3 regions of the Paenibacillus sp. T2-29 genome follow, and region 1 is predicted to be linked to each of the others. Evidence: riboswitches for the same ligand, from Rfam matches in the RefSeq annotation. Region 1 holds a riboswitch; each other region holds the start of a gene.
The links. A riboswitch is a leader RNA that binds a small molecule or an ion and turns the genes downstream of it on or off. The one in region 1 is predicted to bind glycine.
Positions count from the first base shown of each region.

Region 2: it holds a riboswitch for glycine, as region 1 does, so the genes downstream of both, ACU1JV_RS18520 (alanine/glycine:cation symporter family protein) here and gcvT (glycine cleavage system aminomethyltransferase GcvT) in region 1, are expected to answer to the same signal.
Region 3: it holds a riboswitch for glycine, as region 1 does, so the genes downstream of both, sdaAB (L-serine ammonia-lyase, iron-sulfur-dependent subunit beta) here and gcvT (glycine cleavage system aminomethyltransferase GcvT) in region 1, are expected to answer to the same signal.

Region 1 is NZ_JBREVE010000011.1:102,388-112,556, forward strand. Features, by position in the region: gene ACU1JV_RS23575 (DUF454 family protein) at 1-894, opposite strand, end outside; gene ACU1JV_RS23580 (mannitol-1-phosphate 5-dehydrogenase) at 1,105-2,250, opposite strand; gene ACU1JV_RS23585 (PTS sugar transporter subunit IIA) at 2,247-2,681, opposite strand; gene ACU1JV_RS23590 (BglG family transcription antiterminator) at 2,678-4,756, opposite strand; gene ACU1JV_RS23595 (PTS mannitol transporter subunit IICB) at 4,840-6,318, opposite strand; gene gcvH (glycine cleavage system protein GcvH) at 6,744-7,142, opposite strand; glycine riboswitch at 7,535-7,634, shown strand; glycine riboswitch at 7,635-7,731, shown strand; gene gcvT (glycine cleavage system aminomethyltransferase GcvT) at 7,811-8,911, shown strand; gene gcvPA (aminomethyl-transferring glycine dehydrogenase subunit GcvPA) at 9,035-10,169, shown strand, end outside.
Region 2 is NZ_JBREVE010000006.1:282,009-292,177, reverse strand. Features, by position in the region: gene ACU1JV_RS18535 (carbohydrate ABC transporter permease) at 1-329, shown strand, start outside; gene ACU1JV_RS18530 (carbohydrate ABC transporter permease) at 351-1,178, shown strand; gene ACU1JV_RS18525 (iron-containing alcohol dehydrogenase) at 1,326-2,498, shown strand; gene ACU1JV_RS18520 (alanine/glycine:cation symporter family protein) at 2,556-3,974, opposite strand; glycine riboswitch at 4,131-4,226, opposite strand; glycine riboswitch at 4,238-4,322, opposite strand; gene ACU1JV_RS18515 (glycoside hydrolase family 1 protein) at 4,491-5,948, opposite strand; gene ACU1JV_RS18510 (LacI family DNA-binding transcriptional regulator) at 6,156-7,127, shown strand; gene licT (BglG family transcription antiterminator LicT) at 7,361-8,209, shown strand; gene ACU1JV_RS18500 (beta-glucoside-specific PTS transporter subunit IIABC) at 8,435-10,169, shown strand, end outside.
Region 3 is NZ_JBREVE010000014.1:89,596-99,764, forward strand. Features, by position in the region: gene opp4B (oligopeptide ABC transporter permease) at 1-300, opposite strand, end outside; gene ACU1JV_RS25760 (ABC transporter ATP-binding protein) at 314-1,240, opposite strand; gene ACU1JV_RS25765 (ABC transporter ATP-binding protein) at 1,218-2,249, opposite strand; gene ACU1JV_RS25770 (DUF6359 domain-containing protein) at 2,578-4,182, opposite strand; glycine riboswitch at 4,397-4,511, shown strand; gene sdaAB (L-serine ammonia-lyase, iron-sulfur-dependent subunit beta) at 4,723-5,412, shown strand; gene sdaAA (L-serine ammonia-lyase, iron-sulfur-dependent, subunit alpha) at 5,402-6,301, shown strand; gene ACU1JV_RS25785 (Ig-like domain-containing protein) at 6,413-8,749, opposite strand; gene ACU1JV_RS25790 (serine hydrolase domain-containing protein) at 8,890-10,050, opposite strand.

The DNA.
Region 1 (10,169 bases):
CGCTTTGAAGCTGACAAAAGAGAGGGTAATGAACAACGTTACGGGCGCAAGCAGACTATAGAATAGCTGAGGCATATATCTTCCAAAATAGGTCTCAAGCTGCTCCACCCCTTCTACAGCAACCTGAATAACCCCCGAAGTGGAAGTATGATCTGTATAAGAGGGCCCCAGCTTTAGCAGCTTGCCGTAAATCTGTGAGCGCAGCGTTTTTTTAGCATTGATTGAAGCCCGATAGGACAACATACTGGCTGCATAATTACTCAGAAAGCGAACTGCAATGGCAGCCATAACAATGACCGTCATGAATAGAATCAGCTTGCGAGTCACTTGTCCCTCCCATGCTTGCTGTATCCCAAAGGTCATAGACAAAACAGCGGCTATACTCCCTAAAAGACCGATCCACTGTACAAGCACACCCAAGATGATATATTTTCGAGAATGCTCCACCAGGCCTAACAGACGACTGTCGACCATTTTAGATCTTTTTTTTGGAGTAGGAACGGCTTCAGTTGAAGTCAGAGTTTCCGCCTCAGCTTCTCTCACAGTTCCGACTCGGAATATAAAGTAATAATATTTGAACAGGATGACCAAAACGATGAGTAACTTCCCCCACATAATGGGTGTGAAGATAAATCCTGTAATCAGCATAGCTGACGCTAAGCCCAATGACGTAATTTTTGTGGACAGCTTCAACGACCTGGTTTGAACAAAACTTTCCAGATATTTTTGATACAGAGACGTATTTGAAAACCACCGATGAATCCTTTCAGACCCCCGCATAAAGAAAAAGGTTGCCAGCAGCAGAAACGGTGTAGTCGGCAGCAACGGCACCACTACGCCAATAACTCCAAGTGCCAAAAATAAAAACCCTAAGGTAATATAAATCGGTTTCACTATAATCCCCCTAATATATATATTGTTAATGATATTTTATGGATAATGATAATCATTATCAATATATATAATTTAATCAGGTTGTTATGTGATGTAAATCACGCATATAAAAATCCTCTTGAAGCTCAACTCCACAGAACATTTTTGTGCTCATGTAGATGTTTGGTCTTCAAGAGGATGATTGAAATAAGTGCGTGTTATTACGTTGTTTTACGAACTTATAATATCATATTGCTCCAATACCTGCCGATGTAACGGGTCATCTGCAGGTATGGACGTATAACGTGTCAGCGCTACACTCACCCCTTGGCTGCGAATCACCTGCTGAAGCTCAACTGCTTCGGGGTCTTCCGTAATATCAAATTTGCAGGCAGCAGCCATTCCTAACGCCAGATGATCGGTCCGGATACCATACTCCTGTGCTTGCAGCGCGGGACGTACAAGACGGTCATTGGGAGACAGCTTGCGAAGCGGTGAACGTCCGACCCGAGTAACCTCGTCTGTCAGATGAGGATTGCGGAAGCGATCCAGAATCTTAGAGATGTACTTCTTATGCTCCCCTTGATTCAAGCCGAATCGCTTTACAAGCACCGCTCCTGTTTCCTCCAGCGCCCCTTGGATTGAATCTACCACCTTGGTATCCTTCATGGCCTCCTGGATCGTGGCATAACCTGCGGTATAACCAATATAGGCCGCCACGCAATGCCCCGTATTCACCGTAAACAACTTGCGTTCAATGTAAGGCTCCAGATCCTGCACGTAAAGAATGCCTTCGATTTCTTCATGGTCAGCTGCCATCTGCGAGCGATCCACCACCCACTCGTAAAAAGGCTCTACCTGCACATGCAATGGATCCTCATGATGCTGGATCGGCACAATCCGGTCTACAGCAGCATTAGGGAAATATACCGAAGCCTCTGCCTTGGCACGAGTCGCCTCATCCAGTAGCGCAAAAACATGCTCTTTCAGTTGGGCGCTGCCTCCAATTGCATTTTCGCAAGCAATCACATGCAGCGGGCCTGCTCCACGCTCTACCCGCCGTGCTATCCCCTCGGCAATACCTGCTGCAATATGCCTGAGGATGCTAACCCCGACTGCGGTCGTTACCAGATCAGCATGGTTTACTGCATCCGCTACAGCGGATGCATCTCTGCCGTCAATCGCGGTTACATTCGTTACCGTCTCCGTATCCTTCGTATCATTCGCCAACTCAACAGTATATTGCTTGCGGCGTCGTAACTCAGATACAAGTGTCTCGTTGACATCTGAAAAAACAACCTCATAGCCTGCACGCGACAGAATCAGCCCAATAAAGCCGCGACCGATATTTCCTGCTCCAAAGTGGACGGCTCTCATAGCTCCAGCTCACTTTCGAACAGATCTATAATTTCCTGTGGGATCACCGCGTTGCGAAGTTTGTCCATGTTTTCTTCCTCCGCACATACCACAGCGATACTTGTCAAAATCTCCATATGATCGCCGCCTTGGGCTGCAATGCCGATCACCATGTATGCTTTTTCTTCCCCGAAATCTACGCCTTGCGGGAACTGAACGATGGAGATGCCAGTGGATTGAACAAGTGTCTTAGATTCCTTGGTACCATGTGGAATAGCCAGCCCGTTCCCGATATAGGTGGATACAATCTCCTCGCGTTCAAGCATCTTGTCAATGTACTCAGTTGTAATATGTCCTGCATCCAGCAGGATTTGTCCTGCCATACGAATCGCCTCATATTTGTCTTTGGCGGTTGCGTTCATTTTTATTTTGTCTATCGTCATAATACTCACGGTAGGTTCCTCCCTGTCCCTAATTTACTGTGAAAAAATTCAGCCAGCTCAGTCGATATATAATTGGCAATCTGATCTCTACTACCGTGTTCCAGTAGTGTAATCATGTCTTCCTGCAGCAGTAATGCACTAATCTCGCTCAATACCTCCAAACTTTCTTTCGGTAACTCACGAGGTCCCAACATCAGCAGAACGCATTCCACTTGTTCGTCTACATCCGCCAACAGCGGCTCAGCCAGCCTATACAAGGCCAGCGAAGGCTGGCGAATATAGGGACTGCGTGTATGAATTAAAGCAACGGAGGTATCAGCAATCACCTGACTACCTTGGCGCTCTCTTTCCATAAGCTGTTCAGCAACAACAGAAGGCTCTGTGACATTTCCCCGCCCTGCCTCCAACATGCATATAGCCTCTATGGTAGCTGGCATATCCATCCCTCGATTTTCCAGTGGATACACTTGAAATTGCTGTACAATGTGCACAATCTCCTCAAGACTTTTCCGTAGTCCTGTAAGCCACTCCATGCCCTGGCCGGGCAGAACAGCCTGTTCCTGACGATGATCACTGAGTTGATTGAGTGTAATATGCTGGATGAAATGACGCAGGCGGTCACTCTCCTCTTGCGTCAGCAGCGGGCTGATTTTGAGATACCGATCAGGCTCAAGCGGTAGCTCCACTGTCGAAATGATCAGATCATAATCCTCCTTGGGAATCCGCGTTGCCTCGTACCATGAGGACCTATCCACGATTTTGATCTGTGGCAGCTCCTTGGCCAGTCTTGTTGCCAGAAGTCTGGAAGACCCAATTCCGCTCGTGCAGACTACGATTGCTCGAACCTCCCGCTGCAATTGTCGCAGCCGCTCCAACGAAGCGCCAAAATGCATGACCAGAAATCCGATCTCTTCATCTGGTACTTCCATTTCCGTCATATCCGCCGCAGCCTTTTTGACCGAGTCGAACAAGCTGCCGTAATCCTTGCGAATTTGCTGAAGGAGAGGGTTGCGGATCGCTCTCCCTTCCCTCAAACGTTTGAATACTGGAGCCATATGGGCAATCAGCCCTTCACGCAGGACACGATCCTCTGCTAATGGTGTGCCTGTCTCTGCCTCTACACGACGAATCAACTCATGAACCGACTCCAGCAGTACAAGATCATCCAGTGGCAGCAAGCGGGTGGAATGATCCTCAGCATCACGGAACAGCAACCCGAAATAACATCGTTCCGGTTCTGGAAATTCAATATCCAGCGCCGCTGACAACTCTGCGCATATACGCTCCACCATAGCTGTGCGCAGCATGATATTCTCCTCTGAATCTGTTTTCGAATACGAGAGACGATGATCCACAACGTACCCAAGGCGCAGACGTGCCAGAGAAACGCAAATTTGAATCAGCAGTTCCATATATTTGCTTTCCACCATGTTTTTCAGCCATTGATCATGAGGCTGCCAGAGGGCATTCTCCACGGTTAGCAGATTCTCTCTGCTAATCATCTCCAGCAATTTTTCTGTGACATGTGTTACGGGACGAAGCTCCTCTCGGCCGGAAAACAGATCCGATTCATCCAAATATTCGAGAGCAAGTTCAGAAATCGCCCGTCTTTTGTCTATCTCCCGGCCTGTAATCTCGACACCGTATCCCCGTCTGCGCACAAGCACGAGCCCTCGATCTGCGATCCAGCCTTGTAATTCGTCCAGATCATGACTGACCGTAGTTACTGTGACTCTCAAATCCGATGCTAGCGCCAGCAGCTTGATCGGCTCCTGTGTATCCAGCAGCATGCACAGAACTACAATTTTTCTCTCCTCAGCCGAGTATTCGTCTGACTTCGTATGCAGTAATTGCTCCCGCAGACTTGCAAGCTGAGTCGGGCCGGCATCCACATAGATACCGATCCCTGATTTTTTCTCCAGCTTTACCTCATGAGCCGCCAACCAACACTCAACTGCGCCAAGTTCCCGATGAACCGTCCTTGTGCTGACATTGATCTTCTCAGCAATTTCCCCGGCCGTAACCTCTTGGGGCTGCTCCAAAAGATACTCTACGATGTCAGATTGTCGTTTCGTAATATTCATAAGCGCATACCGTTCCTTCCCAAGCTCTCATCCCTTCCAGCAGGAAATACAAACTGTATACAGCCGGCCTGACTTTATGGGGATTAAGATTCGGATTTCAGCCGTTCAACCAGCGCTTCGTATTCAGGGCTCTTCAGGAAATTGTCAATGGAAATGTGCTCAGCATTTGGGGCTACCGTTTTAGCCCGGTCTGTCAACGTTTTTTGTGTAATGACAATATCCGCATCCTGTGGAATTTCACTGATTGCCGTATTCGTTACCGTAACGCCCAAGCCCGCCTGTTTCATTTTTTTGCGCAAAATTGAGGCTCCCATGGCGCTTGAACCCATACCTGCATCACAGGAAAAGACAATTTTATTCACCTCGGATTTATCCTTAAGCGTTCGATCCGCGGCAATCTCGGCAGCACGATCGGATGCGCGGTTATCTTCCATTACAGTGGCGTTAGCGCTTGCACCCTTGCTTTGATTTTTCATATCTTTCAGGCGGGATGCAGCTTCCTCCAGCCCCTCTTCCTTTTGCTTACCAGTTTTGAGTAATACTGCGGCAACCGCAAAGGATACGACCGCAGCTGCGATCACACCGCTCAGCATCGGCAAATATCCGCCTTTGGGTGTCATCAGGAAGTAAGCAATGATACTGCCTGGTGAAGGAGCAGCAACCAGTCCGGCATCTGTCAACATAAAACAGAAGGTTCCAACAACGCCCCCTGCTATAGCAGCGAGAATCAGAATCGGCTTCATCAAAATATAAGGGAAATAAATTTCATGAATCCCGCCGAAAAAATGAATAATGACTGCACCAGGAGCAGACGACTTCGCAGAGCCTTTACCGAACAGGCAATAGGCCAGCAAAATACCGAGTCCCGGGCCAGGATTGGATTCAAGCATGAACAAAACGGATTTTCCTGTTCTTGCAGCTTCCTCCAGCGCAATCGGACTCAATACTCCATGATTCAGTGCGTTGTTGAGAAATAATACTTTTCCGGGCTCAATAATGAGATTGACAAGCGGCAGTAGCCCTGCGTTCACGAGGAACTGTACCCCTGTCGACAACACTTGACTGATGGTTTGCACGACCGGGCCGATCGCCACATGCGCTAGTAATGCTAGAATGGCACCGATAATCCCAGCCGAGAAATTATTGACCAGCATTTCAAAACCTGATTTGACTTTGCCCTCAATGGCCTTATCGAACTTCTTCAATATCCATGCAGCCAGCGGACCAGCTACCATCGCGCCCAGGAACATCGGGATATCGGCCCCCACAATGACCCCCATCGTCATAATGGCACCGATCACACCTCCACGCTGTCCGTGAATCATCGTGCCTCCCGTGTAACCGATCAGCAGTGGCAGCAAATAATTTTTCATCGGATCAACCAGTTGTGCAAAACCCTCATTCGGGAACCACCCGGTCGGAATAAAAAGGGCCGTAATTAATCCCCATGCGATAAAGGCTCCCATATTGGGCATAACCATACCGCTGAGAAAGCGGCCAAAACGCTGTACGGCGACACGAGCGCCACCGTTTGAACTGGACTTTGTGTCCACTGTGCTCATATTCATATCCTCCTTGTGAGTAAATAGCATCACTACCTTTTCTTAAAATTCATACTAAATGACAGCGCTATCTTCATCAACGAAATGAAAACGTACTTTCGTCATGAACGTTGATGACAACATTTAAATTTAAAGTAACGACAAGGCATTATACCTGCATAATTCTTCTTAATATGGCCGATAACAATAGAAATTAGTCGAAAAAACACTGTTGTAAATCTACACAATTTTATAGTGATGCTCTCTTCTAAGTCTGAGCAAACAACGTAAATACGTCTTCTAAAAGACAACAAAAAATAGCCGCTATGTCAGGTCATAGCGACTATTTTATACAAAAACTGAGCGGACTAACGATGCTCTTATTTAATTCAATATCCATATAAAAAATCAGAATAAAGCGCTATTATTTCATGCTGTATTGCTCATTATTGCTCATCCGAAATCAACTGCTCGTACTGCTCCGCAGACAGCAACTTGCCCAGAGCTTCCTCGACACCATTGCTCATCTCTACTTCGATCATCCAACCCTCTTCATAGGGTGATTCATTCACCAGCTCAGGTGTACTTTCCAGAGCTTCATTTACTTTCAAAACGGTTCCCGTCACCGGAGCAAAAAGATCGGATACGGTCTTCACCGATTCAATTGTACCAATCTCCGTCCCCTGTCCAATCGTTGTTCCCGCCCCAGGTAATTCCACAAAAACAATATCACCCAATTGATGCTGTGCAAAGTCTGTAATGCCGATCCGCAACGTCCCATCCACTGTGCGCTGAACCCACTCATGTTCGTCTGTATACCAAAGTTGCTGTTTCACTTCACTCATCCTGCTTCGCCTCACTTCCACATGAATAAAATGCTTTTGATCACCTGTATTAGACAAGTTAAGATTATGACAACAAGAACATCCATGTCAATAATACTAACAAAAATACTTCATACCAACCTATATAGCATAGTCTATCAAAAATAATAACTTGTAACAAACGCTTACATATCCTTATTTATACATTAAATGTTTTTCATATTGTTTCATATGACATTTTTATTGACATTTTGAATGAATTTGCGTATTAATGGGTTATAGTAATTGCTTTTGAAAATACCTCGACAACTGCAAACGCGGATGAACGCGGAGGGAGAGACTACCAAAAATATTCGCATCGCTGTTGTCGTTTGTGAGACAGTTGGGCACGCGAATCGGATCAAGTTGTTATCTGCAAAACCGGGTAACATACCGTTGATCCAAAAGGTAGCGCCGAAGGAGTAAACTTGCATTGCAGGTGAATCTCTCAGGCAAAAGGACCTCTGCCGGACGCATCTCTGGAGAGCATCCGTGAAAAGAGCGGATCACCCAAGGGGAAACCTGGTTCACACCGGGGTAACTTTCTGGTATCAAGGACAGAGCTGAAAGAAGAGTATGGACTGCCGTCTATACGTTTCTTTTAGCCTGTCTTTTTTGTTTAGCCGATTACACTGGATAGGAGTGAAAAAATGTCTAATTTGCGAAGAACACCACTATATTCGTCCTACGGGATGCAGCCCGGGGTTCGTTGTATTGACTTTGGCGGGTGGGAACTCCCCGTTCAGTTTAGCGGCATTCAAAAGGAGCATGAGGCCGTCCGACAACGTGCAGGTTTATTCGATGTATCGCATATGGGCGAGTTCTTGGTTGAAGGCAAAGAAGCTGAGGCTTTTTTGCAACAGGTAACTACGAATGATGTCAGCCAGTTGGAACCGGGCCAAGCACAATATTCACTCCTGTGTTACCCCGATGGAGGCGTAGTGGATGACTTGCTTGTATATTGCAAAGGACCAGAGCGCTACATGCTCGTTGTGAATGCCTCCAACATCGACAAAGATTGGGATTGGCTCATACGCCACGTACCAGCATCGGTTCATCTGGAGAATGTGTCTGATGCGATAGCATTGCTGGCATTACAAGGACCGGAAGCAGCACGTATTGCCGCAGCCGTGACAGATACAGATATTACGAATCTGGTATCTTTCCGATTCCATGAGAACGTGCAATTGTTCGGAGCAAAAGCACTTGTCTCGCGAACTGGATATACCGGCGAAGACGGTTTTGAATTTTATATCCCTGCTGAGGAAGCACCCGCCGTGTGGGATGGTTTGCTTCGTTGCGGTGGATCGTATGGACTGATTCCCGCTGGACTTGGTGCTCGCGATACGCTGCGCTTCGAGGCACGGCTACCGTTGTACGGACAGGAGTTATCTGCCACAATTTCACCGCTTGAGGCTGGGTTAGGTTTCTTCGTCAAGCTGAATAAAGGAGATTTTATCGGCAGGGAAGCACTGCAACGTCAAAAAGAACAAGGAATTCCTCGCAAGTTAATCGGGCTGGAAATGATTGACCGCGGTATCCCGCGCGCTCATTATCCAGTGTTCGCTGAAGGTCAACACATCGGTGAGGTCACAACGGGTACTCAATCGCCCACCTTGAAGCGTAATCTGGGGCTGGCCCTGGTGGACAGTCGTTTTAGCACCCTATCGACACCGCTGGAGGTCGAAATTCGTGGTAAACGCCTGCGTGCGGAAGTGGTCCCAGCCCCCTTTTATAAACGGCTACGCTGATCTTAATCCTCTTCATTCTAAAAAAGCGATCATGTCAGATGTAAAATTCTGGATTTTCCAATTACGACTATGTATTAGCTAATTTACTATCTAAATTTTGCTTTTCGAAAGGAGCCAGAACCTATGAAGCAACATCGCTATCTCCCCATGACCGAACAAGACCAAACTGAAATGCTGCGTGTGGTGGGCGTATCATCCATTGATGATTTATTCAGTGACATTCCAGAGGCTATTCGATACCAAGGGGAACTCCCTCTTTCCTCTCGGCTCGACGAAAGAGCCTTAACCCGCCACATGACCGAGCTGGCCGGACGAAACGCCAATACAGATACCCATGCTAGCTTTCTTGGTGCAGGTATTTATGATCATCATATTCCATCCGTTATCCAACACATCACCTCACGTTCCGAATTTTACACAGCCTACACCCCCTATCAGCCGGAAGTAAGCCAGGGCGAGCTGCAAGCCATTTTTGAATTCCAGTCGTATATTTGCGAATTGACAGGTATGGCGGTAGCTAATGCCAGCATGTACGATGGGGCTACAGCTCTGGCGGAAGCGGGCTCATTGGCCGCTTCCGCCACGCGTCGTAAACAGCTTATCGTATCAAGGTCTGTCCATCCAGAGGCACGTCAGGTATTGGCAGCCTATGCACGCGGATTGGATTTGGACATTGTGGAAATCGGCTGTTCGGATGGCGTAACGGATGTCGATGCGCTAGCCACGGCCGTATCGGAACAGACGGCGGCTGTTTTGATCCAAAATCCCAACTTTTTCGGAGCCGTGGAAAATCTGAAGCCGATGGCTGACCTCATCCATGCGCATCAAGGGCTTATGGTTGTTAGTGCCAATCCACTGGCACTAGGCTTGCTAGAGACCCCTGGTAAGCAAGGCGCGGATATTGTTGTAGGAGACGCGCAGCCACTTGGGATCTCATCCTCCCTCGGTGGTCCGACCTGCGGTTACTTTGCCGTTTCCCAGGCGCATATGCGCCGTATCCCTGGACGTATCGTAGGCCAAACTACAGACCGTAACGGCAAACGCGGCTTCGTACTGACCTTGCAAGCGCGGGAACAGCATATCCGCCGCGAAAAGGCCACGTCTAACATTTGCTCCAATCAAGCGTTGCTCGCTTTATCTGCATCTGTATATTTGTCTGTCATGGGTAGACAGGGGATCAAGGAAGTAGCCGAGCTAAATTTGCATAAAAGCCGTTATGCGTTAGAGCAATTGATGAGCTTGAAGGGCGTATCTACCT
Region 2 (10,169 bases), on a different contig from region 1:
CGCATGTGCTGTATGAGGCCGCCAAAATAGACGGCGCAACCGGAGCGCAGGCTTTTTTCCGCATCACCATTCCCATGCTGCGCCCAGTTATTTTATTTACAGTCATTACGTCCACCATCGGCGGTATGCAGCTCTTCACTGAGCCACAGGTTCTGGTCGGTAATGACGGCGGTTCCGGGGCAAGTGGCATGACCATCGTTTTATACTTGTACCGCGAGTCGTTCATCAACAACTATTTTGGATATGGTGCTGCCGTCGGATGGGGCATGTTTCTCATCATTGCTGTATTCTCCATCATCAATTGGAAACTCGTTCAAGGTAAAAAATAACGATGGAAGGAGCGTCACAACATGATGCAGACACGTGCAAAATCCATTGTTCTATATGCCGGGCTGTTGGTAGGTATCATCCTGTCGATGTTTCCGTTTTACTGGCTGATCGTCATGGCGACCCGTACAACCTCAGACATCTATCGTTTTCCGCCACAATTGTGGTTCGGTAGCCACTTCCTGGATAACATAACGAGAGTATTGCAGCAGATTGATTTTGCTGGAGCTTTTTTTAATACCCTTTTTGTAGCCAGTTCTGTTACCGTATTGGTGCTGTTTTTTGATTCACTGGCTGGTTTTGCATTCGCCAAGTTTGATTTTCCGGGCAAAAAGGGGCTATTCGTCATACTGCTTGCAACAATGATGGTCCCTTCACAACTTTCGCTCGTCCCCTCCTTTGTCATGATGGCTTCCTTTGGATGGGTAGGTACGTTCAAAGCGCTCATCATCCCAGGTATGGTAAATGCTTTCGGTATTTTCTGGATCCGCCAGTATGCAGAAGAATCCATTCCCAAAGAGTTGCTGGATGCGGGGCGTATGGACGGGTGCAGCTTTTTTCGGCTGTACTGGAATGTAGCACTGCCGATTTTAAGACCTGCGTTCGCTTTTCTCGGCGCATTTACCTTTATAGGAGCTTGGAATGATTACTTATGGCCGTTAATCGTTTTAACGGATGAGCGCAAATTTACGCTCCAGATTGCATTGTCCCAGTTGAACGGGATTTACAATACGGACTATGCGATGGTCATTGCTGGCACCCTGCTGGCTGTACTCCCTCTTATTATTTTGTTTCTTTTTATCAGCCGCCAGTTTATTTCCGATCTTGCCGCTGGAGCGATCAAAGATTAGCTTCACTTGATTCCCCTTATTCTTTTCATGTATAATTGTTAATCGTCATTTCAAATAGCTTACATGGCCAAGTCAGATATTAACGAGCTAGTCAAGATAAGAGATTACAATTTGAACATGAACTATGAACCGAGGGGAACCTTCCAGATGAACAAATTCACATATTATAATCCCACCAAATTAATTTTTGGAGACAATCAAATTGAACAATTGCAGCAAGAGCTGTTGAATTACGGAAAAAACATTTTGCTGGTATATGGAGGCGGAAGTGTTAAGCGAAATGGTTTGTATGAACAGGTATTAAACGCGTTAGAGCCTCTGCACCTCAACATTCATGAATTGTCGGGCGTTGAACCCAATCCGCGCTTGTCTACCGTTAAGAGGGGCATCGAGATTTGCCGAAATGAAAAGATAGACTTCCTGCTTGCAGTGGGCGGCGGAAGCGTTATTGATTGCACCAAAGCCATCGCAGCAGGGGCTGAATATGACGGCGATGTGTGGGATATTATCAACAAAAAACATATGCCAACCCAGGCTTTGCCCTTCGGTACCATCCTTACACTCGCCGCCACGGGTTCGGAAATGAATCCGGATTCTGTCATCACCAGCTGGGAAACGAACGAGAAATACGTGTGGGGCAGCGCGGTGACGCATCCTAAATTCTCCATCTTGGACCCGAAAAACACCTTTTCTGTGCCACGTGATCAGACGGTTTATGGCATGGTGGATATGATGAGCCACGTCTTTGAACAGTACTTTCACAATGTTAAAAATACACCGCTGCAAGACCGTATGTGCTTTTCCGTGCTGCAAACCGTGATTGAAACGGCACCTAAGCTGCTGGAGGATTTGCACAACTATGAGCATCGCGAAACGATATTATATGCCGGGACGATTGCCCTGAACGGTACGCTGCAAATGGGCTACTTCGGGGATTGGGCTTCGCATACCATTGAACATGCACTATCTGCTGTATATGATATTCCTCATGCTGGCGGTCTAGCGATTCTGTTTCCCAACTGGATGAGACATACAGTGGATCAGGATGCTGCACGCATGAAGCGGCTGATGCTCAGTATGTTCGACTTGGACACTGTAGGTAAAACTGACAGAGAAATTGCCTTGGAAGGTATTGACTGTCTAAGTGCGTTCTGGACAAGTCTTGGTGCCCCTTCTACCCTGGCCGATTACAACATTAATGATGAACAATTGGAAAACATCGCAAGCATTGCGGCCCGTGAAATGGAGCACGGAGGTTTCGGTAATTATCAAAAGCTGAAACAGGAAGATATTTTAGCTATTTTGCGTGCATCGTTATAACAATTAAAAGGGAGTGTCCTCAAGCCTGTGATGGCTGAGAGCACTCCCTTTTATTATTTATGAATTGATCGTTTGTCCTTTTTCTTCTACTTGGATAGCCGCCCCTACATTGGCACCTGCAAGAATGCCCTTTTTCTTATTAGGATACAAAGAATTCATATAGGTTCGGGTTTCTGCAACGACAATGCCTGACAAGCCGAGCAGTGCAATCAGGTTTGGAAAAGCCATCATTGCGTTAAAAATATCTGCCAGCAGCCAAATCGCATCCAATTTAATGAACGCGCCCCCGCCAACCAGTACAATGAACAGATAACGATAAGGCTTGATCCACTTGACCCCAAGCAAGTATTCAACACAGCGTTCTCCGTAATAGTTCCAGCCGAGCATGGTGGTGAATGCGAACATAATCAGGATGATGGTGAGCAGTTCTGCTCCCAGCGGAAATGCACTGGAAAATGCTTGCTGAGTCATCAAACCTGCATCGGTAGGCCCGCTCCACACCCCGCTGACCAGTAGCGTCAACCCGGTCATCACACAAATAACCATCGTATCAATAAACACACCCGTCATGGAAATCAGCCCTTGTTCCGCAGGCCATTTGGTTTTGGCAGCTGCGGCTGCAATCGGTGCGCTTCCCAATCCAGCCTCATTGGCAAAAATACCTCTGGCTACCCCGCTACGCATGGCCAGCATAATCGTAGCTCCTGCAAATCCACCCGTTGCCGATGTAGTTGAAAATGCCGAATGAAGCACAAGCGCGATTGCGGCAGGAAGCTGGTCAGCAAACCGAATCAGTACAATAATACAAATCAGTACGTACAAGCCTGTTTTAAAAGGAACGACCTTCGTCGATACCTTGGCAATGCTTTTGAGTCCTCCAATGGTGACAAGAGCTGTAAGGACAGCAATAGTCAGTGCCGTTACAATCGGCGGAACGCCAAAACTGTTTTCAGTGGAAGATACAATCGCCTTGACCTGAGGAAATGTTCCGATCCCGAACAACGCTACCAGCATCCCCGAGAAAGCAAACAGCATCGCCAACGGTTTAAAGCGGCGTCCCAGGCCTTTTTCAATATAATACATCGGGCCGCCGGAGAATTGTCCATTCCGATCCTTCACCCGGTATTTTACCGCAAGTACACCTTCCGCGTATTTCGTCGCCATCCCAAAGAAGGCTGCAACGACCATCCAGAACAAGGCACCCGGCCCGCCCAGCTTAATGGCTGTCGCTACGCCGACAATACTTCCTGTACCAACGGTAGCCGCCAGCGCCGTACTCAAAGCCGCAAAGCTGCTTACATCCCCGCTGCCTTCATTCGGGGCCTTACCGATGAGCTTGATCGCCAGAGGCAGGCGGAATACCTGCAACATTTTTAGACGTATGGTCAGCCATAACCCCGTTCCCATGACAAGGACGATGAGAGGCGCCCCCCATATCCAACTGCTAATCGTTTCTAACACATGTACCAAATTCATTTCAACCCGCTCCTCCAGCATATTAGAAAACAAAAAAGAGTCAAATCCGTTGATTCGACTCCTGAAGAGGTTAAAGGCACGAAAAATAAACCATCTGGTGCAGGATTCTACCTCTAAAAAGCTCATAAAAGCCTAGGGCACTCCCTGTCACAGGTTATTCGCGTCTCTGTCCTTTTGCCTGAGAGTTTAAGCAGATGATAATCTGCGGTGCACCTTCGGCGCCCAATTAAGGGTCTCTCCAGAGTTCTGTCCGTTTACGGTCCCTGCTTGTTGCTGTAAATCAGCTTAAGCACCTGAGAGTTTTGCCCCTTCGGTCGGAACTTTCGTTCCATCTCCCGCAAACATCAACCAGACATATGAAATTTTTATTTATTATACAGAAAACTTTCAGCGTATTACAAGTGAAAAATTTGTGAAGCCCTCTGACAAATCAATAGGGTGTCTATACAAAAAGCGGGTACAGCAGATTGCATCCTAAGGATTTTCTCTGCTGTACCCGCCCAAAACGATATAGAATTACAATTCTTCACCATTGGTTGCTATCACATTTTTATACCAGTTAAATGAGTCCTTTTTGGAGCGTTGGAGCGTTCCGTTACCGTCATCATCCAAATCAACGTAAATAAATCCGTAGCGCTTGGACATTTCGGAAGTAGACATGCTCACAAGGTCGATAGGACCCCAGCTGGTGTAACCAATCAGATCAACACCGTCAGCAATGGCTTCCTTCATTTGGGCAATATGCTGACGCAAGTAATCAATGCGATACGTGTCATGCACAGAGCCGTCCTCTTCTACCTTATCGTACGCACCCAGGCCATTTTCCACGATGAACAGCGGCTTTTGGTAACGGTCATAAAACGTATTTAGTGTAACACGCAGGCCGATCGGATCAATCTGCCATCCCCAATCGGAGGACTGCAAATACGGATTTTTCACACCGCCAATCAGGTTCCCTGCTGCCTTTTCTCCTTCTGGACCTGCCGATACGGTCAAGGTCATGTAGTAGCTAAATGAGATAAAATCAACCGTATTATTTTTCAAAATTTCAGCATCACCGGGTTCTGTCTGGATCACAATATTATTTTCTTCAAAATAGCGGTTCATATAGTTGGGATACTCCCCACGAGCATGCACATCCGTAAAGAACAGGTTCATTTGATTTTCATGCTGTGCTTTCAGAATATCCTCTGGGTTACACGTATGTGGGTAGCTTTCAATGCGAGCCAGCATACAGCCGATCTGAGCACCCGGAATGATCTCATGTCCCCGTTTGGTCGCCAGTGCACTTGCTACAAATTGATGGTGCAATGCTTGATATATCGCTTGTTGTTTGTTTTCTACACGGTCAATAACCACACCGCCGCCTGTAAACGGACTCATAGTCATGACATTGATTTCGTTAAAGGTCAGCCAGTATTTTACTTTATCCTTATAACGTGTAAATACCGTTTCGGCATATTTTACGTAATGATCTACGACTTCGCGTCCCAACCAGCCATTATACTTCTGTGTCAGACCTAGCGGTGTTTCATAATGTGACAATGTTACCAACGGCTCAATACCATACTTGCGCAGCTCATCGAATACTTTGTCATAAAATTGCAATCCTGCTTCATTCGGCTCGGCATCATATCCATTCGGGAAAATCCGCGACCAGTGGATGGACATCCGGAATACTTTAAAGCCCATTTCTGCAAACAAAGCAATATCTTCTTTGTAGCGGTGGTAGAAGTCCACACCTTCACGCTTTGGAAAACGGGCGTTTACCTTTCCTGCCAAGATGTCCTCCAGTCGTTCAGACGAAATTTCTATAGCATGATCGTTTTTACGTTCTGCCTTAGGTACATAGGCTATCATGTCTGCGCTGGACAGGCCTTTTCCATCTACGTCAAAAGCACCTTCCAATTGGTTGGCTGCAGTTGCCCCGCCCCATAGGAAGTTTTGCGGGAATCCTTTTAGCGTCTTCGTCATGGTATGAAAACCTCTTTTCTTATCTAATGTTTTCACTCTAGTCAATAACCATCAGGTGCTGCAATGCGAATCAATAACTAACGGTAACCGTTATCCTTTGAAATGCACCGATAGATGCTTTAAAATAGACGTAATGCCCTCATAAACATCCTAATTGTTGTAACGCGTTTCATGTCAAGTATTTTTTCTTAGGTGAGGAGAAGCATCATGTCGAATCTTGATCAAATTGCAAAACTGGCGGGCTTTTCCAAAGCTACGGTATCCAGAGTGTTAAATCAGTCCCCCCATGTAAGCCACGAAACCAGAACTAAAATTTTAAAAATCATGCAGGAATTGGATTATGTTCCTAATCGGAATGCGATTTCTTTATCCAAGGGCCAAACGCTTCAGATTGGTATCATCACATCAACTATTAATGAAATTGTTCTGGCATTTCTGGACAGCTTTGTAGAAATCGCAGGACAATATGAATTTCAAACCATTATTTATACTTCGGGAGAAGACAAAAAGAAAGAGCTTCAAGCTTTCGAGGATTTAAAAAGAAAAAGAGTCGATGCGCTGGTCATCATTTCCTGCGTGAATGACACTGATTTTTTGAGTACTTATTGCAAATATGGACCGATCGTGGCATGGCAACGAATGGAGCATACCGATATTCGCTCCGTCGCAATGGATCAGTATGAAGGATATATGTTAGCGCTCAAACATTTGATACAAAAAGGTTATACACGTATAGCCAATGCTTTTGGTCGTCCGAGCAGCATCAATACTCACAGCAGACAACGAGCTTATGAGCAGATCATGAGTGAACACAATCTGCCAGTGTTGCAGCACTGGAACTATTCTTCTATTTATAACATTCGTGACGGCGAACAAGTTGTGCGCAATTTATTACAGCATCGTGAGGAATTTCCGGAGGCTATTTTGTGTGCTAACGATTATGTAGCAGTGGGCATTCTCTGCGAAGCGCGCAGACAATTGCTAAAGGTACCAGAAGATCTGGCGATTGTTGGGTTTGATAACACGGAGCTGGCGCACACGATGGGAATTACAACGGTTCAAAATCCCATTATGGCTCAGGCACAAAATGCTTTTTTCATGCTTTCTCCTCAGCTGATTGGACGCCAAATGGAGCTTCATTCGCTGGAGTACAGCCTCATTGAGCGTACGACCACTTAAAGTTACTGTTGACTCGCAAACTAGGCAAATGGGCCTTAATATAAAATATTTTTTGTCGAAAGAGAATAAAACATGTTGAAATCGCTTTTTTTTGTGCTACAATAGCACTATATCGAAGGATTGTGACCGGTGATGCGGGCAATGCCTGAGTTCAATTGAGTGCTATTGCTAACAATAGTATTGAATTGTGCTTGGGCATTTTTTATTGGTAAAGGATGGGAGGGGGAACTTCAATGATTATTGAGAAGGTGCTCAATAACAACGTCCTGTTGACTAAAAATGATAAAGGCAAAGAGGTTATCGTCATGGGAAGAGGTATTTCCTTCAAAAAGGTGGCTGGCGACCAAGTCGATGATCATAAAATAGATAAGATTTTCATGTTAAATGAAAACGAGTTCACGGCCAGACTAACTGAGCTGCTGAACGATATTCCCGTGTCTCATCTGGAGGTCGTGAATGAAATCGTGACCCATGCAGCAGAAGTGCTGGATACGGAGTTAAGTGATAACATTTATTTAACATTGACCGACCATATTCATTTTGCCATACAGCGGGAAGAAAAAGGATTAGCACTCAAAAACGCGATGCTGTATGAAATTAAACGCTTTTACAAAAAAGAATTTGCAGTTGGACTGGATGCTCTGCAAAAAATAGAAAATACGCTCGGTGTAAAATTGGGCGAAGACGAAGCGGGATTTATTGCATTGCATATGGTGAATGCACGGATCGACGGTAACGAGATGAAGGCTACACTGAAAATGACCGAGATTGTCCAACACATATTGAACATTATTACGTATCATTATGGGATTGTGCTGGATGAGTCTTCTTTTAGCTATTCGAGATTTTTGACCCATTTGCAATATTTTGCAATGCGAGTAATTCGCAAAGAGGTTATTCACAGTGGTGAAGAATTTTTGTACAACCAGGTAAAGCAAACATATACCGAAGCTTTTGCTTGTGCCCAAAAAATTAATGAATATCTAGAAAAAACATATGATCAATATTTAAGCAAGGATGAATATGTATATCTAACGATTCACATTCATCGGGTAACTGAGCGTAATAACATATCAGGCTAAAAACTTCATATTCTCATCGTTCATGGATTGTGACTGGTAAGGCAGGCAAAACCTAAACTGATGGTGAAATCAACGTTCCCTCATAGAAGGAGTGCGTCGTTTTCACCACGAGTTTAGGTTTTTCTTGTTTACAAGGTTATAAAGATGCACGCCGGCGCATCTTAGCAACAGCTGTAAACGGTAAATCCTATCAGTAGCAAGAATAACACTTAAGGAGTTCTGAACATGAGTGATAAAGAGCTATCCAAAAAAATAGTGACTCTCGTTGGCGGCGAAAAGAATGTCGATTCGGTATTCCATTGCGCTACACGCTTGAGATTTAAATTAAAGGATCGCACAAAAGCGGACAAAGCTGCACTGGAAGCAACGCCTGGTGTCATTACAGTGGTGGAAAGCAGCGGACAGTTCCAAGTGGTCATCGGTAACAATGTAGGCCAAGTCTTTGAGCATATGATGGCAGAAACAAATCTGCAGGATGCGGATAATCCAAATGCGAAAAAAGAAGAATCTTCCGAAAAAACGAATTTTCTCGGCAAAGCGGTCGATATCATTTCCAGCATTTTCTCCCCTCTCTTGGGTGCTCTTGCCGGAGCAGGTTTGCTCAAAGGGATTATGGCCTTAATTGCGTCGCTTCATTGGATTGATACTGCAAGCGGTACGTATCTCATTCTGAATGCCGCTTCGGACAGCGTATTTTATTTCTTGCCTATATTCCTAGCTATTACATCGTCTCGTAAATTTAAGACCAATGCCTTTGTATCAGTCGCAGTTGCTGGAGCACTCGTGTACCCGGATGTTATTGCAGCGGTGGACAATCCGGCAAAACTGGCTTTTCTCGGGATTCCAATCATTCTGATAAAATACAGTTCCAGTGTAATCCCAATTATTCTCGCGGTATGGGTACAATCCTATGTGGAACGCTGGTTTAATTCCTTTGTTCATCAATCAGTTAAAAACATTATCGTACCTATGCTATCACTGCTGGTCGTTGTTCCATTGACGTTTTTGGCCTTTGGTCCAGTCGGTAACCTGATCAGTCAAGGCTTGGCGAACGGTTTTACATGGGTATACAATTTAAGCCCATTGATCGCCGGGGCTGTTGCTGGGGCATTCTGGCAAGTATTTGTTATTTTCGGCGTACACTGGGGCTTCGTTCCTATTATGCTGTCCAATATTCAAACATTGGGTTATGACACGATGCTTCCAATGCTTACAGCAGCCGTACTTTCTCAAGCTGGTGCAACACTGGGGGTATTCCTGAAATCACGAAATACTCAAATGAAGGCTTTGGCTGGTTCCTCTACACTGGCAGCTGTATTCGGGATTACTGAACCTACGATTTATGGTGTGACTTTGAAATTGAAAAAGCCGTTCATTTATGCTTGTATTTCTGGTGGTATTGGGGGCGCGATTATCGCTTCCGGTGGAGCGACTGCAAAATCCTTCTCCCTGCCTAGTTTACTGGCGCTTCCAACTTATTTTGGAGCTGGATTCTTGTGGGTTGTCCTCGGCTTACTTGTTGCGTTTGTACTCGCAGTTGTATTGGTTACGATTTTGGGCTTTGATGATCCAAAAGAAGAAGCTGCAAAAACAGAAACAGCACCCGTAAAAAAAGAAGTAACAATCGAAAAGGAAATCCTCGTAAGTCCGTTGCAAGGTAAAGTGCTGCCATTGGAACAATCTTCTGATGTTGCTTTTGCTTCAGGCGCTATGGGGAAAGGAATCTTGATCGATCCTACAGAGGGTGTGCTGACATCTCCGGTTAACGGAACGATTACGACCGTCTTCCCGACCGGACATGCCATCGGTATTACTTCCAATGACGGAGCAGAAATTCTGATTCACGTTGGTGTTAATACGGTGAAGCTGAAAGGACAATTCTTTGACAAGCGCGTCAAAGAGGGTGATGTGGTGAAGCAAGGGCAGTTGTTGCTTGAATTTGATATCGAACAAATTAAGG
Region 3 (10,169 bases), on a different contig from region 1:
CGTGTTCCCCAAACGACTGCCAATCAAATCAGTAACGCTAATTTTATGTACATAAGATTTGCCCAGATCCCCATGAGCAAGCTGGACGAGCCAGTTCCCATACTGCACCCACACCGGGTCATTCAATCCCAGTCTTTGCCGCTGTTCTTCCAGTGCAGCCGGATTTAGATTGGGAGTTGAAGTGATGAGCCCTGTCAGGGCATCCCCTGGCATAGCCTTAGCTAGGAAAAATATAAGCACACTCAGTGCAAAAAGTTGAGGGATCATAACCAGCAGCCGGCGCATTGTAAATTTCCACATATTCTGTCCCCCCTTATGGTAGCGCGACTTGATGGGATGAACTTACTGACTTTAGTGCAAACGGCTTTCCACTCGCATCTAGATGTTTGGGCAGCTCTGACTTGTAAGAGGATAAAAGCTTTTGCCTTTTTTGAGCATTTTCCAGCCGTTTCGCAGGATCGATACTGGGAATGGTGGCAATAAGCCGCTGGGTATACAAATGCTGTGGACACTCATATATATCTTGCTCGCTCCCCTGTTCCACTAAGCGACCTCGGTACATGATGCCGATTTGGTCACACATATGGCGGATAATCCCCAGGTCATGACTAATGAACAAATACGTCAATTTGAACTCCCGCTGCACATCCTTCATAAAATTAAGCACCTGTGCCTGCACAGAAACGTCAAGCGCTGATACGGGCTCATCTGCAATAATCAGTTTTGGGTTTAATGTCAGCGCACGCGCAATCCCGATCCTTTGCCGCTGTCCCCCGGAAAATTCATGCGGATATTTGTAGGCCGCATCAGCGTTCAAGCCAACCTTTTCCAGCAGCATCTGTACTTTCCGCCGTTCTTCCTCATTACTCAGCCTTTCAAAGTTTCGCAGTGGTTCAGCAATGACATCCAATACGCGCTTGCGCGGGTTAAGCGAAGAATAGGGGTCCTGAAAAATCATCTGAATGTCTCTACGCAGCGGATGGCGGTTATTACGACTCAGAGCCGTAAGATCCTTGCCATTAAAAAGAATCTGTCCGCTCGTCAACTTATTCAGGCCGATAATCGTTCTTCCTGTCGTCGTCTTTCCACAGCCGGATTCTCCTACTAGCCCGTATGTTTGGCCTGCCTCTATGCTGATCGACACGCCATCCACTGCTTTTACCTGGTCAACGACACGCTGGAAAAAACCGCCGCGCACCGGATAATGAACCTTCAAATCATTTATCTCTAGTAGTGCCATGAGCAGCCTCTCCCTTTGTCTCATCTTCAAAATGAAAATGCTGGTAACATGTACAGCGGACCCAATGGCCGGGAGAAATTTCACTTAATCGGGGATGGTCTTCATGCATTCTCTGCTGAATCCAAGGAATACGCGAAGCAAAGCGACAGCTATTGCGAGGAATATCTTGCAATGAGGGAACAATACCACCGATGACATGCAGCGGTTCTCCCTTGGTATGCGATCCCGGCATGGAGGCTAGCAAGGAACGCGTATACGGATGCTGTGGATGCCGAAATAATTCAAAAACATCTGCGCTTTCCACGATTTCTCCGGCATACATGACCACCACACGGTCGGCTACTTCGGCCACAACGCCAAGATCGTGCGTAATCAGAATAATTCCGCTTCCGGTCTCCTGTTGAAGCTGTTTGAGCAAGTCAAGAATTTGCGATTGAATGGTTACATCGAGCGCAGTCGTCGGCTCATCTGCAATAATAAGAGAGGGTCGGCAAGCTATGGCAATCGCGATCATCACACGCTGGCGCATCCCTCCTGAAAGTTCATGCGGATACTGTTCATACACACGTACGGGGTTGGGTATATCCACGCTTTCCAGTAACTCCAGTACACGTTCCCTTTTTTGCTTCGTAGATAGGGACGTATGATAATCGAGATTTTCCTCGATCTGCTTACCAATGCACATTAACGGGTTAAGTGCTGTCAGCGGGTCCTGAAAGATCATGCCAATGCCCGCTCCGCGGATTTTATTCATTTGCCCTGAGGAGAGACGGATCAGATCCGTGCCTTTAAAAAGAACCTTTCCTTCGACACGTGTTCGCTCCATGTCATGCAGTTGTGGGATCGAAAGCGCCAGCGCGCTTTTGCCACAACCGGATTCTCCGACTACAGCCAGCACTTCATTGGGATTGACCGTCAGATCCAGATGGTCGACTGCGGGGTGATATTGATCCTTGATGCGAAAAGATACGGATAATCCTTTAATCTCCAACACGGGTTTGATATTCAATGCGCGCTTCCTCCATTCTCCATGGTCTTGTCCCGCTTATTCTCACCATGTTTGATGTTTAAAACCTCTCATGAACATTACATACCGTTTTTGTCGGAATAATTTGAATACATCCTATCACCAGTATATGGATATATCAATTAAGATTATGCTATCAACATCATTTAAAAAATCAATGATCCAGCAGTAGCGCGACTTTCCTGGCACAAAATGTAATCAAATAACCAACCACAGGTTAATTTTCATCACAAAAAAGCCGTTTGATCCCCTACAGAGGATCAAACGGCTAACTAGCACCCAACCACTCACACTGAATTCTTTACGTTTATTACGAAGCCGCTCCATAAGAGCCCGACTTGAACGTTTTTGGATCGTACCATTTGTAGCCTGCTGCTGGAGCAGACCAAGGCTCGGGTTGCGGTTCTGTGGAAGCCGCAGGCTCCTCAAACGGCAGAAGCTTCGTCGGTTGATCCAGCGTTAAACCTGCCACATCGGATAATTTGGTGTAGTCCTGCTTCCACGCAAGCCATTGGACCGTTTGCACCAGGAAGGTGGCATCGTCCACTTCCTTGAAACCATCATATGTCTTTTTCGACTGTCCGTTTTCTTCACGCGCATATTTCGGTGTAGCATCTTCTACAGGGGATGAATCACCGATAAATGCTGCCTTGCCTTGACCCACCTTGGAGATCGCAGCATAAGGCCCTTCCGCACGGCCTCCACCGTTATAGACACCTTGGTCTACAGCATTACCCCATTTTTTCGTACCTGTAGGGATATAGGCAATTCCTTTGGCTTTGGTAGGATCAATAATAGCCAGCGTAGATCCCGCATGCATGGCAATCGAGCGTACACCCTTGGTAATGCCAAAGGATTGATCTGCGGTTACAATGTCCGTAGCATTCACGTCGCCAAGCGCATTATAACGGAAACGAACACCAAAGTTGGTTGCCAGCCAATCGGAGCTAGTTAACCCCTGCATCGCCGGTGATGCTGCTTCTTCTGTAGTCATCCCTTTGGCCGGATTAGTATAGGCTCCACGACGGTAGCCATTCATAACCTCAGAGGAATCCCAACGGTTTTTGTTACGGTCCGCATTATAGTGGTCGGAGATGAAGAAGACACTTCCCCCGTTATTCACATATTGCAGCAGGGCAGCCTGCTCGGATGCCTTAAAGGCAACATTCGCCTCACCGATGATGAACACATCATATTGGCGCAGCTTATCATAGGTTATGGCCTGTTCTCCATAAGTAAAAGGAATGGGACGGTTCAGTTGGTCCACTGTAAAACCTACATTACGCAATCCATTGGCAAAGTCGGAGAAGGCGCCTTCAATGACCCAATCTGCTGCCCCAGCCGTCTGTGCGTGTGTATTATCGAACAGCACCTTTTTGCCTTTGCCATCCGGCAGTGTAGTACCGGGTTGACCCGGGTTTCCAGGTTCAGGTTCGCCAGGTTCACCTGGTTCCCCCGGCTCGCTTCCGTTCACCAGTTCAACAGTGCTTGGACTTTTCACTCCACCAAAATTATTGTAGGTGCCAAGTGTACCCGTCACACGGATTTTGCTGCCAATCAGCTCAGGATGGCCTGTTAGCCCAAATTGCCCTCTGTACGCTGATGTCAGCTGTACATCCAATAGATTAGACGTGCTTCGTTCATTGGCCTGGTCGGCAATCAGTACGTTAAAATCATTCGCAAACGGAGAAGAAAAATTAGCCGTTTTCGATCCGGTAGCATGTCCGACGATGTAACCTTCCACCGTCACTGTGCCTCCACTGCCTTGGCGCTGGAGTGCCTCGGCTACTGTCAGTGCTCCCTCCGCTTTGACCTGACCGAATGGAACGAAGATCCCGATCAGCAGCGATACGATCGCTGCCAGATGCAGCACCCCTTTCAAGCGTGAACCTGTGAACCGCAAGCCTTTTACCATACGTCAATATCCCTCCTATAATTTCATAAATGTAATTGTCCTCTATCAGATTAGCTATCAATCTTCTAATTCCTTCCTGATTTCATCCATAATTATGTAAATTTTATTCTTATTTATCGGAAACTCGCTTGTTTATGTAAAAATTGAACCCTGCGATTGACACCGAGCACAGCATACATTACGCTAAGAAAGATATGTAGAACGGTATACGCGAATGAAGATGACGGGAGAGTCTGTCCAGGGGCTTACACGCTGGCGGCACCGAAGGAGCAAGACGCCAACACCCGGCTGGCGGATAATCTCTCAGGTCCATGTATCGTCATCTGACGCAACTCTGGAGAGAGCGCAAGCCACCCAAGGGGTAAGGCGGTAAGGACACCGCACGAAACTCTCAGGTAACGAGGACAGAGATAAGGGAAACTTCCTTATCCTGTCCTTTTTTGCGCTCACATTGTACGTCAGCATTAGGAACCGTCATAGCCGCGCAAAAACGCGGAAATACCATATACTATGGTACTAGAACATACAGGGGGCCACACCATGCGTTTCAAAGATGTATTTTCCATTATCGGTCCGGCCATGACCGGACCTTCCAGTTCACACACTGCAGGCGCGGTGCGGCTTGCACGCGTTGCCCGTCACTGGCTCGGGACGCAGCCTGACCGTGCCCGCATGACACTGTACGGCTCCTTCGCCGACACATACAAAGGACACGGTACAGACCTGGCGCTCATCGCAGGACTGCTCAATTACGATACAGACGACCACCGAATTCCAGATGCCGAGCAATGGGCGGAGCAGGCCGGGATGATCGTGGAATTTGCCGTCAGCGGACTACCCGCCCCCCATCCGAACACCGTCCGTTTTGAGCTGTGGAAGGGTGAGGATCAGCGTACACTGCTGGGTTCCTCCATCGGCGGTGGCAGCATCCATGTCCAGCAGCTCAACGAATTCCGAGTCAACCTGACCGGAGAGCTGTCTACGTTGGTGCTTCTTCACTCGGATAAGCCCGGTACATTAGGTGCGGTGACTTCAGCGCTCGGCGCTGCTGACATTAACATTGCCTATATGCACGTGGATCGCAAAGGTCGGGATGGAGAAGCACTTACAGCTATCGAAACGGACAGTCCTCCTACGGCTGAATTAATCGCAAAACTACAATCCTTACCACATATGTACGAAATTAAAATGATTAATTTGAAAAAAGGAGCTGAATCTGATGCGATTTAGCCATCTGCATGAAATCAGCGCTATATGCGCTGAGGAATCCACCACGATTGGCCGCCTGATGATTCAAGAGCAGGTACAAGAGACGAATACAACGGAAGAAGAAATCTTCCGCCAAATGTCTGATTATTATGAAGTCATGAAAGAGGCTGTTCATCGTGGTCAGACGCAAGACACCGTATCCCGCAGTGGATTAACGGGCGGCGACGGCAAGCGCTTAGCCGAATATCTGCGGACAGGGGAAACCTGCTCCGGCGATGCCTCCGCGCTCGCCATGGCTTATGCGCTCTCCGTGTCGGAGGTTAATGCGTCCATGGGGCGCATTGTCGCCACGCCCACTGCAGGTTCATGCGGAGTCATCCCCGGTGTGTTCATTAGTGCGCAGGAGCGGTTCGGCTGGGATGATGAGCATATGGTGCACGGCTTGTTCTCAGCCGGAGCCATTGGCTACGTCATCGCCAACAATTCCTTCATTTCCGGCGCGGAGGGAGGCTGTCAGGCTGAGATTGGTTCAGCCATCGGGATGGCCGCTGGCGCTATGGTCGAGCTACGCGGTGGCACACCTGAGCAGGCTGTTCACGCCGTAGGCCTAGCGCTCAAGAACACGCTCGGCCTAATATGCGACCCCGTCGCCGGACTCGTCGAGATTCCGTGTATCGTGCGCAACGGGCTGGGAGCCGTGACCGCACTTGCCGCAGCGGATATGGCTTTGGCGGGTGTGCGCAGCGCCATTCCGTCTGACGAAGTCATTGACGTGATGCTTGAAGTCGGCAGCGCAATGCCGTCAAAGCACCGCGAGACCGCCAAAGGCGGCTTGGCCCAGACCCCCACTGGCAAGCGTTTGACCGAATCCCTTACTCGCAACACATCGGTCAAAAAGGATAAGCCATAATTGGGGTAACCTCCTCTGTATTAAGAAGCGAGTACGTCCCTTAAAAATAAAAGAGCAAGCATGCCGTCCCTAGACGTATGCTTGCTCTTTTTCTTTTCAGTCGGTTACAGATTACTGAACGGTTACCTGTACCTTCGTCATTTTACCAGCATATTTTACTGTAATTACAGCTTTGCCCTTACCCTGTGCTTTAATGTTACCGTCTTTGACGGTCGCAACGATAATTCTGGATGAGGACCAGACAGCCGGCTTGGAAACATCCTTCTCCGACTCATCCTTATACGTGGCTGTAGCCGTAACCTTAGCCAGCTGCCCTGCCTTCAAAGTCAAGGCGACTTCGTCCGTTTGCAGATATTTAAGCGTATCAACATCAACAGGCACGCTGATCACCTTACCGCCGAACTTCGCCTGAATGTTAGCTTTACCGTAGCTGACCGCGGTAACCTGACCCTTTTTGACGGTGGCTACCTTATAATTGGACGTTTTCCATTCAGCTTGAGTTGTAACATCCTTTTCTTTACCATCACTGGATTTAACCACAATCGCAATCGTTTTTTGATCCCCGGATTTCAGTGATAACGCAATGGCATCCGCTTCAATCTTTTGCGCTACGTCTACTTCTACCGTAAATGTAATGGTTTGCTTGCCATATGAAGCAGTGATCGTTGCCTTACCGCTAGCATTAGCTTTGATCAAACCTTCGCTAACTTCAACTACTTTTACATTGCTAGTAGTCCAAGTGGCGTCCTTGGTTACGTCTGTTTTTGTACCGCCACTCTTAACGCCTGATACTTTCAGCTGCTTCGTTTCCTGAGCACCGAGTGCAATTACGCGCGAGTCTGTTTCCAAACGGTCTACAAGGCCCACTTGTACGTTTATCGTCAGTTTTTTGCCGTTATAGGTTGCGGTAATAACCGCTTTACCGGCCGCTTTACCCGTAATCGTTCCCTTGGACACAGAAGCAATATCTTCCGCACTTGAAGTCCATTCTGCATCCTTTGTAACATCTTCCTTACGCCCGTCCGCATAAGTAGCCGTCAGAGTCGCAGTATAGTCCTCATTAATATCTATCGTTGCCGTTTTAGAGGACAAAGATAGATCACCAGGTACGTTTACGGATACGGTAGCTGTGGCTGTTTTGCCGCCATAAGAAGCTGTGATCGTTGCCTCACCTGTTTTATAACCTGTGACTTCTCCCCCGCTGACAAAAGCGATATCTTCATTACTGGACTTCCACTCTGCTTTACTTGTGATATCTTCTTCCGTCCCTGTTACATAGGTTGCGGTCAGCTTGAGCTTTTTGGATTCCTTAGCATTCAAGCTCAGCTTGTCCTCGCTTAAATCCAGAAATCTAGAGGTTTCAATATCTGTCTTGATCGAAACCGTCTTATCTCCGTACTTAGCGGTCACTGTAGCCGACCCCGCTCCAATGGCCATAATCGTTCCTTTATTCACTGTTGCAATTTTTTCATCGCTTGATGTCCAAGCAGCTTTATCTGTGATATCTGTTACCGTACCATCCGGGTACACAGCAGATACCTGTATTTTTTTTGATTCATCCAAACGGAGAAAAATATTGGTTTCGCTGGCTTTCAGCTTATTCGTCTGATCCACATCCACCGCAATCGTAGCGGACATCGTGCCATATTTACCTGTGATTGTCGCCTTCCCTGTGCTATAGCCGGTAATAGTGCCTTTCAGAACATCTGCCACGGCTGTATTGCTGGAGCTCCACTCGGCAGACTCTGTAACATCCTGAGTCGATCCATCCGGGAACGTGGCTGTCAATTTAACCTTCTCCGTATCTTTTAACAAAAGAGAAACCTCTGATGTACTGGCATCCAGCCGTTTAACCTGCTCTACCTGTACAGCAATCGTTACGGTCTGTTGTCCATATACAGCCTTAATATTAGCTGAACCTGCTCCCTGAGCAGTAACTAATCCGTTGACTACAGTCGCTACCTTCTGATTATCCGAAGTCCAGGTCGCATCACCTGAAACCTGAGCTGTTGTATTATCACTGTAAGTCGCTGTCAGATCAATCTGTCCTGTGCCGCTTGAACGCAGGCTCAGGCTTTGTACACTGGATGTCAGCGCCTTAACCTTTTTCGTTACATGTACCTGAACGGATTGTACCTTGTCTTTATAGGTCGCTACCACGGTCGCTTCCCCTTCAGCTTTGGCTGAAACCGTACCGTTATACACCGTAGCGATAGCTGTATTATCACTTTTCCAATCCGTGCTTACGGTTACATTTGAGGTTGTCCCATCGCTATAAACAGCCGTTGCCGTCAACGCAGCTGTATCCCCCTGTTGCAAAGTTACCTCGTTAGACGAAAGGACAATCTTGGAAAGCACCGCTTCTGCTGCAGATGCAAACCCTGCATATGATGTAAAACTTGAAATCAGGATGACCAACGCCAGAAAACCGGACCATCTATTCTTCAAAATCTAATTCCCTCCTATTTTCAAAGCTAAAAATTAAGGATTTCGTAAAATCCCTACACCTACGTTTTATGTCGTCATATGGAAAAGAATAGTTTAGACTTTAGAGAAAATTTGGTCCTTATTAACTAGAATCGGTACTTTTACAGACAGCTGTAAGCTGCTGCACGAATTCTTAAATGGTGGTACTCTTCCATATTGGGATCAAGCTGATGCATATAAACGACGGAGAACTGTTCGCTCGGATCTATAGAAACCCAGGTGCCTGCCATTCCCGTCCAGCCAAATTCTCCAATCGAGCTGTTTGCATGCCCAGCCGCTTTATCCATTAACGTGCGTACACCCAGTCCATAGCCATAACCTGTATGGTATGAATTGGTGAAATCCGATAGTTGAGCTGTATTCAGATGATTTGTACGCATTAAATCAATAGTTTTTCTCCCCAATAAGTTCACACCGTTTACCGTGCCGCCATTTGACATCATTTGTGAAAATGTGAGGTAATCTTTGACTGTCGAATATAAACCTGCGCCTCCACCTTCATATATAGCATCTGGCTGATGATATTCATCCAGGAAACCCTCAATTTTTTCAAGTTTTCCGGCGTCTGTCCGTTGATACATGGAAGCCATCCGCGATTCAATATCTCCACGATAACGGTAACCTGTATTGTTCATTCCAAGCGGATCAAAGATTTCATCCTTCAAAAATTGCCCTAATGATTTACCTGAAATGACTTCAATAAGACCAGCAACAAGATCATGGCCATATCCGTATAACCATCGTGTTCCTGGTTCAAATGCAAGCGGAACTTCAGAAAGCGCTTTAATTTCTGCGCGTAGGTCATATTTCCCCTGCTTCTCCTTTAATCCTGCAATGGCCTTCTGCATAGCTTTTCCTGTTTCTGAAGACTCGGAAGCGTAAGGAAGACCTATACTCATATTGAATATATGCTTAATTAAAATGGGTTTTTCTGCCTTATCCACGTAGGTGTATCCGTTAGGAGCGGTTTTGAATACATGCGCATTACGAAATTCGGGAAGATATTCATATAAAGGCTCATTCAACAAAAATTGCCCACGTTCGTACAGCATAAGTGCAGCCGCACAGACAACGACTTTTGTCATGGAAAACAAGCGATACACTGTATCCTCAGTGATTGGTCTTTGGGCTTCCAGATCAGCATATCCATGATACCCTTCATACAACACTTGACCATTTTGTGCAATGGCACAACCACACCCTGCCGGCCCATTTGCTAAGAATCGTTGCAATAGCTGATCTACCTTGTCAAAACGAGACATTTTCATCCCTCCTATTTTCCTTCAAAAGAAACAAGCTTCCCCTCACGCTCTAATTCCTGTTCCAACAAGCTCAACCTGACTCCTTGTAAGCGCTTATTCCCTTGCATCTATTTTAACGG